2 regions of the Streptomyces sp. NPDC058231 genome follow, and region 1 is predicted to be linked to the other one. Evidence: riboswitches for the same ligand, from Rfam matches in the RefSeq annotation. Region 1 holds a riboswitch; the other holds the start of a gene.
What was found. A riboswitch is a leader RNA that binds a small molecule or an ion and turns the genes downstream of it on or off. The one in region 1 is predicted to bind glycine.
Positions count from the first base shown of each region.

Region 2: another riboswitch for glycine. It lies ahead of gcvT (glycine cleavage system aminomethyltransferase GcvT); the one in region 1 lies ahead of gcvP (aminomethyl-transferring glycine dehydrogenase).

Region 1 covers NZ_JBHVWN010000113.1:1,518-6,300, forward strand. Annotated here, with positions in the region: gene gcvP (aminomethyl-transferring glycine dehydrogenase) at 1-2,704, opposite strand, end outside; glycine riboswitch at 2,896-2,993, opposite strand; gene ACFVXE_RS37350 (PRC-barrel domain-containing protein) at 3,107-3,475, shown strand; gene ACFVXE_RS37355 (DNA polymerase IV) at 3,400-4,783, opposite strand, start outside.
Region 2 covers NZ_JBHVWN010000011.1:26,748-31,530, reverse strand. Annotated here, with positions in the region: gene ACFVXE_RS10720 (L-serine ammonia-lyase) at 1-132, opposite strand, end outside; gene glyA (serine hydroxymethyltransferase) at 290-1,549, opposite strand; gene gcvH (glycine cleavage system protein GcvH) at 1,570-1,947, opposite strand; gene gcvT (glycine cleavage system aminomethyltransferase GcvT) at 2,017-3,132, opposite strand; glycine riboswitch at 3,274-3,371, opposite strand; gene ACFVXE_RS10700 (AAA family ATPase) at 3,530-4,204, shown strand; gene ACFVXE_RS10695 (enhanced serine sensitivity protein SseB) at 4,289-4,783, shown strand, end outside.

The sequences.
Region 1 (4,783 bases):
GGGCGTTGGTCAGCGGGTTGTCGTCCGCGGTCCACTCCCCGGAGGCAACCTTCTCGACCTCTTCGCGGATGGCGATCATCGTGTCGCAGAACCGGTCGAGCTCCGCGAGGTTCTCGCTCTCGGTCGGCTCGATCATCAGCGTGCCGGCCACGGGGAACGACATGGTCGGCGAGTGGAAACCGTAGTCGATCAGACGCTTGGCGATGTCGTCGACGCTGACCCCGGTCGCCTTGGAGATCGGGCGCAGGTCCACGATGCACTCGTGCGCGACCAGACCGGCCGGGCCGGTGTACAGGATCGGGTAGTGCGGTTCCAGACGCTTGGCGATGTAGTTGGCGGCGAGCACGGCGACCTGCGTCGCGTGCTTCAGACCCTCCCCACCCATCAGGCGTACGTACGACCACGAAATCGGGAGGATGCCGGCCGAGCCCCACGGGGCGGCCGAGATCGGTCCCACGCCCGTCTCGGGGCCCGCGGCGGGCTGCAGCGGGTGGTTGGGGAGGTACGGCGCCAGGTGTGCGCGCACGCCGACCGGACCGACGCCGGGGCCACCGCCGCCGTGCGGGATGCAGAAGGTCTTGTGCAGGTTCAGGTGCGAGACGTCGCCGCCGAACCGGCCCGGCTTGGCGAGGCCGACCAGTGCGTTGAGGTTGGCGCCGTCGACGTACACCTGGCCGCCCGCGTCGTGCACCTCGGCACAGATGTCGGCGACGTGCTCCTCGAACACACCGTGCGTAGACGGGTACGTGATCATGAGCACCGCCAGCTCGTCGCGGTGCTTCTCGATCTTGGCGCGGAGGTCCTCGACGTCGACCTCGCCGTCGTCGGCGGTCTTCACCACGACGACCTTCATGCCGGCCATCACGGCGCTCGCGGCGTTGGTGCCGTGCGCCGAGGACGGGATGAGGCAGATGGTCCGCTGGTCGTCGCCGTTGGCGCGGTGGTACGCGCGCACGGCCAGCAGACCCGCGAACTCGCCCTGGGAGCCCGCGTTGGGCTGGAGGGAGACCGCGTCGTAACCGGTGACCTCGGCGAGGCGCTCCTCCAGCTCACGGATGAGCGTGAGGAAGCCCTCCGCCTGCTCGGCCGGCGCGAACGGGTGCAGCGCGCCGAACTCGGGCCAGGTGATCGACTCCATCTCGGTGGTCGCGTTCAGCTTCATGGTGCAGGAGCCGAGCGGGATCATGCCGCGGTCCAGCGCGTAGTCACGGTCGGCGAGCTTGCGCAGGTAGCGCAGCATCGCGGTCTCGGAGCGGTGCTGGTGGAAGACCGGGTGGGTGAGGATCGCGTCCGTGCGCAGCAGGGACTCGGGCAGCGCGTCGGCGGCCGCGGCGTCGAGTGCCTCGATGTCGCCCTCGGCGCCGAAGGCGGCCCAGACGGCGGCGAGCTGGGTACGGGTGGTGGTCTCGTCGCAGGCGAGGGAGACCCGGTCGGCGTCGACCAGGTGCAGGTTGACCCCGCGGTCACGGGCGCCGGCCACCACATCCGCGGCCCTGCCGGGGACGCGCACGGTGAGCGTGTCGAAGTAGGCGCCGGTCTCGACGTCGATCCCGGCGGCCCGCAGGCCCTCGGCCAGGATCGAGGCGTAACGGTGCGTACGCTGCGCGATCGTCCGCAGTCCGTCCGGACCGTGGTAGACGGCGTACATCCCCGCCATGACGGCGAGCAGCACCTGCGCGGTGCAGATGTTGCTGGTGGCCTTCTCCCGGCGGATGTGCTGCTCACGGGTCTGCAGGGCGAGGCGGTACGCCTTGTTGCCGTCCACGTCGACGGAGACACCGACGAGGCGGCCCGGCAGGCTGCGGGCGAACTTCTCGCGCACGGCCATGAAGCCGGCGTGCGGTCCGCCGAAGCCCATCGGAACACCGAAGCGCTGCGTGGTACCGACCGCGATGTCCGCGCCGAGGTCGCCGGGCGAGGTGAGCAGGGTCAGGGCCAGCAGGTCGGCGGCGACGGTGACGACGGCGCCGAGCTCGTGGGCCTGCTCGATGACGGGCCGGATGTCGCGTACGGCGCCGGAGGCGCCCGGGTACTGCAGGAGCAGGCCGAAGACACCGCGCTCGGCGATCTCGGCCGGGATGCCCTCGGTGAGGTCGGCGACGACGACCTCGACACCGGTCGGCTCGGCGCGCGTCTCGATCACGGCAATGGTCTGCGGCAGGGTGTCGGCGTCGACCAGGAAGACACCGTTCTTGACCTTCCCGACGCGCCGCGCGAGCGCCATGGCCTCGGCGGCCGCGGTGCCCTCGTCGAGCAGCGAGGCGCCGGAGGTGGGCAGCCCGGTCAGCTCGGCGACCATCGTCTGGAAGTTGAGGAGCGCCTCCAGGCGGCCCTGCGAGATCTCCGGCTGGTAGGGCGTGTACGCCGTGTACCAGGCGGGGTTCTCCATGACGTTGCGCAGGATCACCGGAGGGGTGAACGTGCCGTAGTAACCCAGCCCGATCATCGGGGCGAGCACCTGGTTGCGGTCGGCGAGGTCGCGCAGCTCGGCCAGGACCTCGGCCTCGGTGCGGGCAGCCGGCAGCTGCAGCGCCTCCGTGCTCTTGATCACATCCGGCACCGCGGCCGCGGTGAGGTCGTCCAGCGAGCCGTAACCGACGTGGGCGAGCATCTTCGCCTGCGCCTCGGCATCGGGCCCGATGTGGCGCTCTTCGAACGGGATGCCCTGCTCCAGCTGAGAGAGCGGAGTGCGACGGGGGGTCATGGTGGAGGCCTCCTGGTCTGACACGACCTGCGAGGGGCACCGCGGCGCGGGTGCCCGGACGGCCTCCCCCTCTGTCATCTCAACCTGAGAGCTTCACCGGTCCGCGCTGGGCGTCCCGGCTTTCACCGTCGGTGAGGGAGATCCGCCACGGCACATGCCCGCGATGAACCCGCCCTGCTTTCCAGAGTGACCTCGTCCGTGCGGTACGGGGGCCTGAGAGATTCCGGGGAGGATTTGCTCCTTCGGCGCCTGCCGGATGATCTCCGGAAGACTCTCCCGCACGGGGTCAGCAGCCAAGACCAGCCTACCAGCGGGGTTTGCCCGGGCGTCCTCGAGTGGCCGATAGCCCGGATCTGCACTTTTGTAGTGCCTGTGGAGTAGCCCGCGACCAATGGAGGGACCGTGCAGACCGACATCGATCCGCGCAACCTGATAGGCCGCAAGGCGTTCGACCGCAAGGGCACCAAGATCGGCACTGTGGACGAGGTGTACCTCGACGACGCGACCGGCGTGCCCGAGTGGGCAGCCGTACGGACCGGACTGTTCAGCAGGGACGCCTTCGTCCCGCTGGAGCCCAGTGAATTCGTCGACGACGCGCTGCGGATCCCGTTCGACCGCGCACTGATCAAGGACGCGCCCGACTTCGGCGTGGGCCGTCATCTCTCGCCGGAACAGGAACTTCAGCTCTACCGGCACTACGGTCTGGACTCGCCGCCCGACGATCCGGGACCCGACCGCGACTTCGGCAGGCTGGCCGGCCAGGACGAGTAGTCGGCCGGATCGCTCACCAGCGGCAGCGGATCGGCCGGCCGCAGCGCCGGATCGTCGATGCGGAACGTCCGCACCCGACCGGGCGGCGTCCCTGGTTCCTCGAACCGTACGGTCACCCGGCCGACCCCGCTGCCCTGCACCCAGCCGTGGCCGTACTCGGCATGCCGTACGTCGTGTCCGGCCGGCCAGCGCCGGGCCGCGAGCTGCTCGGCGCTCTCCCGCTCCGACGCGCGTTCCGGCTCGTCCTCGTGATCACCTGCGCCCGGTTGCTCACCGGCCGGTTCCCCGGGGGCGGCCCTTTCGCCGGCCGCCTGGGCGAAGAGGTCCTCCTGGGTGTAGTCGGCGAGGCCCGTGACGCCCACGCCGAGGAGTCGCACCCCTCCGGTGGTGTCCACGCCCTCCAGGAGCCGCGCGGCGGCCTCCCTGACCACCGTGGGGTCGTCCGTGGGCCCCCGCAGCGTCTCGGACCTCGTGAGGGTCGAGAAGTCGTACCTGCGGACCTTCAGCACCACGGTCCGCCCTGAGCGCTCCGCGGCCCGCAGCCGCCGGACGCACCGGTCGGCCAGCCGCTCGACCTCCGTCCTGACCCGGACCCGGTCGTGCAGATCCGTGTCGAAGGTGTCCTCGACCGATACCGACTTCGCGTCGCGCTCGGCGACCACGGGGCGGTTGTCGTGGCCGAGGGCCATCCGGTGCAGCGCCACGCCGTGCGCCTTTCCCAGCAGCCGTACGAGCTCCGCCTCGCCCGCTGTGGCCAGGTCGTCGACCGTGGTCATCCCGGCCCGCCGCAGGTGATCCCCGGTGGCGGGGCCGACGCCGGGGAGGATCCGCACGGACTTCGGGGCGAGCAGTGCCCGCTCCGTGCCAGGCTCGATGACCATGAGCCCGTCCGGCTTCGCCTCCTCCGAGGCGATCTTGGCCAGCATCTTGGAGCCGGCCAGGCCGACCGATCCGGTGAGCCCGGTGACCGCTCTGATGGCGTCGCGCAGCTGCTCGCCGACGGCCCGGGCCGAGGCCGTGTCGTCGGCCGTCCCGCCGGCCTCCAGATCGACGAACGCCTCGTCCAGGCTGAGCGGCTCCACCAGGGGGGAAAGCTGCCCCAGCAGCCCCATCACCTGGTCGCTCACCGTCCGGTAGAGGGTGAATCGGGGCACCAGATAGGCGGCATTGGGCGCCAGCCGGCGGGCCTGCGCGGTCGGCATGGCCGAGTGCACCCCGAAGCGCCGGGCCTCGTACGAAGCGGTGGCCACGACCCCGCGCGGCCCCAGACCGCCCACCACCACCGGCTTGCCGCGCAGGCTCGGCTTC
Region 2 (4,783 bases), on a different contig from region 1:
GTCGGTGTGGGCGAGCAGGCCCTCGTTCTTCAGGCGGCGCGCGAACATACGGGCCGCGCGCATCGGGCCGACCGTATGGGAGCTGGACGGGCCGATACCGATCGAGAACAGGTCGAAGACCGAGATGGCCACGGGGAGACTCCTCAGGGGTTGGTAGACGCCGTTGTCTGCCGGGTGGTGCGGTTCGGACCGGTCGGTCCGAAGAACAGCGGGACAAGGGATGGGGCACCGCGCTCACTGAACAGTGTGCGCGGTGCCCCGCCCCCATGTGCAAATCTGCTGGTCCGGACTACTTCAGGCCGGGGTACAGCGGGAACTTCTCGGCCAGCGCGACGACGCGTGCCTTGAGGCTGTCCGCGTCGTAGGACGGCTTCAGCGCGGACGCGATGATCTCCGCGACCTCGGTGAAGTCCTCGGCCTGGAAGCCGCGGGTGGCCAGGGCCGGCGTACCGATCCGCAGACCCGAGGTGACCATCGGCGGCCGCGGGTCGTTCGGGATGGCGTTCCGGTTGACCGTGATGCCCAGCTCGTGGAGGCGGTCCTCGGCCTGCTGGCCGTCGAGCTCCGAGTTGCGCAGGTCGACGAGGACCAGGTGGACGTCCGTACCGCCGGAGAGGACGGAGACGCCGACCTCGGTGACGTCGGGCTGCACCAGACGCTCGGCGAGGATGCGGGCACCGTCCAGGGTGCGCTGCTGGCGCTCCTTGAACTCCTCGGTCGCCGCCACCTTGAACGAGACCGCCTTGGCCGCGATCACGTGCTCCAGCGGACCACCCTGCTGGCCGGGGAAGACGGCAGAGTTGATCTTCTTGGCGAGCTCCTGCGTCGACAGGATGACGCCGCCGCGCGGACCGCCGAGGGTCTTGTGCGTGGTGGTCGTGACGACGTGGGCGTGCGGCACCGGGTTGGGGTGCAGACCCGCGGCCACCAGGCCCGCGAAGTGCGCCATGTCGACCATCAGGTACGCGCCGACCTCGTCCGCGATGCGGCGGAAGGCGGCGAAGTCCAGCTGACGGGGGTACGCGGACCAGCCGGCGACGATCAGCTGCGGCTTGGACTCCTTGGCGAGGCGCTCGACCTCGGCCATGTCCACGACGCCGGTCTCGTCGACGTGGTACGGGACCACGTTGTAGAGCTTGCCGGAGAAGTTGATCTTCATGCCGTGGGTCAGGTGACCGCCGTGGGCCAGGCTCAGACCCATGATCGTGTCGCCCGGCTTCAGCAGCGCGAACATCGCGGCGGCGTTGGCCTGCGCGCCCGAGTGGGGCTGCACGTTCGCGGCCTCGGCGCCGAAGAGCGCCTTGATCCGGTCGATGGCGATCTGCTCGACCACGTCGACGTGCTCGCAGCCGCCGTAGTAGCGGCGGCCCGGGTAGCCCTCGGCGTACTTGTTGGTGAGGACGGAGCCCTGGGCCTCCATGACCGCGACCGGAGCGAAGTTCTCCGAGGCGATCATTTCGAGGGTGGACTGCTGACGGTGGAGCTCGGCGTCGACAGCGGCGGCGACGTCCGGGTCCAGCTCGTGGAGGGAGGAGTTGAGAAGCGACATCAGGTGGTCCCTTGGGGTCTTTAGTTGCCGGAGAACTCGGAGTACTCGTCCGCGGAGAGCAGGTCCTTCGGCTCCTCCGCGACGCGCACCTTGAACAGCCAGCCGCCCTCGAAGGGAGCGGAGTTCACCAGCGACGGGTCGTCCACGACGTCCTGGTTGGCGGCGGTGACCTCACCGGTCACCGGCGAGTACAGGTCGCTGACGGACTTGGTCGACTCCAGCTCGCCGCAGGTCTCGCCCGCGGTCACCGTGTCACCGACCTCCGGGAGCTGGGCGTAGACGACGTCACCGAGCGCGTTGGCCGCGAATTCGGTGATGCCGACCGTGGCCACACCGTCCTCGAGGGCCGACAGCCACTCGTGCTCCTTGCTGTAACGCAGCTGCTGGGGGTTGCTCATGACCTGAATTCTCCTGTACGCGGGGGAGTGCTGATGAACGGTGGTCTTACGGTGTGAGACGCGACTGCGTCACTTCTGGCGCTTGTAGAACGGCAGGGCCACGACCTCGTACGGCTCGTGAGTGCCCCGGATGTCCACGCCTACGCCTGCGGTGCCGGGCGCGGCGTGCGCGGCGTCCACGTACGCCATGGCGATCGGCCGGCCGAGTGTCGGGGACGGCGCGCCGGAGGTGACCTCGCCGATGACCTGGCCGTCGGCCACCACGGAGAACCCGGCGCGCGGCACCCGGCGGCCCTCGGCGATCAGGCCGACCAGCTTCCGCGGCGGGGCGGTCTCGGCGCGCTCGGCGGCGGCCTCCAGCGCCTTGCGGCCGACGAAGTCGCCCTCCTTCTCGAACTTCACGACCCGCCCCAGACCAGCGTCGAACGGGGTCAGCGCGGTGGTGAGCTCGTGCCCGTACAGCGGCATGCCCGCCTCCAGGCGCAGCGTGTCGCGGCAGGAGAGACCGCACGGGATCAGGCCACGGGAGGCGCCGGCCTCGGTGAGCGCCTGCCAGAGCTGCTCGGCGTGCCCGGGGGCGACGAACAGCTCGAAGCCGTCCTCGCCGGTGTAGCCGGTCCGCGCGATCAGTGCGGGAACACCCGCGACGGTGCCGGGCAGGCCCGCGTAGTACTTGAGGCCGTCCAGGTCGGCGTCGGTGACCGAGGCCAGGATGGCGGGGGACTCGGGACCCTGGACGGCGAGCAGTGCGTAGGCGTCGCGGTCGTCGCGCACCTCGGCGTCGAACCCGTCGGCGCGGGCGGTCAGCGCGTCCAGCACGATCTGGGCGTTCCCGGCGTTGGCGACGACCATGTACTCGGTGTCGGCGAGCCGGTAGACGATCAGGTCGTCGAGGATCCCGCCGTCCTCGGCGCAGATCATGGTGTAGCGGGCGCGTCCGGTGGCGACGGTCCCGATGTTGCCGACCAGCGCGAAGTTCAGGAGCTCCGCCGCCTGCGGACCGGTGACGGTGATCTCGCCCATGTGCGACAGGTCGAAGAGACCGGCCTTCGTGCGGACCGCGTTGTGCTCGTCGCGCTCACTGGCGTACCGCAGCGGCATGTCCCAGCCGGCGAAGTCGGTCATGGTCGCGCCCAGCGAGCGATGCAGGGCATCGAGGGCGGTGAGACGGGGGGCATTGCTCATCGGTGTGGCTCCCAGGGCATGACGACGCGGAAAGTCCCTCCCCATCTGTCATCGGAACCTGAGAGGTTCGCCGAGAGACCCCTGAAGGGTTCGGCTTGCACCTTGGGTGGAGTCGCCGGGCGACTCGCTTTTCAGATCTGCCTCGTCCGCGCGGTACGGGGCCTGAGAGATTCAAGGGAGGATCTTGCTCCTTCGGCGCCCGGCACTCTAGGTGACCGGAACTCTCCCGCGCGGATTCAAGCGGCCTTTATGCAGTTGGCGGGGTCATCATCGCACGCGTTGCGGAAGAGTGGGGCGTCGGTACCCCACGGGTGAACGGACCGCCGGAACGGTTGTCTCGCATTACCTTTTCTTTACACTTCTTGGGCAGATGTGGGTGACCGACAGGGGGAGGGCGATGAGGTTGCAGCGGTACGCGACGACCGCGGGGCTCGCGCACGGCGCGATGCCCGCGCAGGCGGGCGCACCCGCCCGGGAATTGCTGGGTACGCACGCACCCGTCGTACGGGATCTGCGCGAACGGGCCGGGCGCAGCCCGCGCGCGCTGCATTTCGCGACGGGGGACGTGGTCGTGGTCTCCGGTCTGCCCGGCAGCGGCAAGTCGACGCTGATCCGGCGGGTGGTGACGGTACGGTCCATCGATTCCCAGGACGCCCGGGACCGCTGGGCGCGGCGGATGCCCCGCTTACTCCCGTACGCCGTCTACCGTCCACTGGTCCGGGCCGCCCACTACTGGGGCCTGTGGAGGGCACTGCGGTCCGGCGAGTCCGTGGTCGTCCACGACTGCGGCACCCAGTCATGGGTACGGGGCTGGCTGGCCCGGGACGCCCGCCGGCACGGCCGCGTCCTTCATCTGGTGCTTCTCGACGTCTCACCCGAGGTGGCGAAGGAGGGCCAGCGCGAGCGCGGACGCGGAGTCTCCGGGTACGCCTTCGCCCGGCACCGCGGAGCCGTCGGGCGGCTGCTGCGCGACACCGAGGCCGGCGCCCTGCCGCTCGGCTGCTCCTCGGCGGTGCTGCTGGACCGGGAGGCGGCCGCGATGCTGACCCGGATCACGTTCGCCGAGACATAGCGTCCCGGCCGGCGTCAGCGCGGAGGGGCCCGCCGGAGTTACTGTTCTGCGGCAAGCCGTGGGGTGAGAAGGGGAAGCAGCGCAGTGGACATTCCGGCACCGGTCCATACCCATCCGCAGGGCGGATGGCCGGCCAACGAGCTCGAAGAAGTGCTGGCCGCCTCGCTCGGCAGCCCGGAGGCGGGCGGCCGGCTCGTCGAGGTGCTCGGCCGTAGCCACCTGTGGGTACCGCTGCCCAGCGGCGGCGGTCCCGATGCGCCGTCGCTCGATCTGCCGACGGTGGAGATCGAGGGCGCCGCGTACGTCCCCGTCTACAGTTCCGAGCAGCAGTTCCTGCAGTGCGTCGGCACCCATATGTCCTTCGCGGTGGCGCCCTCCGTCGAATTCGCCCGAGGGCTGCCGCCGCAGCTCGGCATCGCGGTCAACCCCGGCGGCGCCGTAGGGATGCCACTGCCGCCGCCCGCCGTCGCCGAGCTCTGCCGCGCCGGACGTACCTCGCTCGACGGTCCTGCCTCCGGCGGCCGGGTCCGGCTGTACGAGCCGGACTGGCAGGAGGAGCCCGTCGACTTCCTCGCGGCC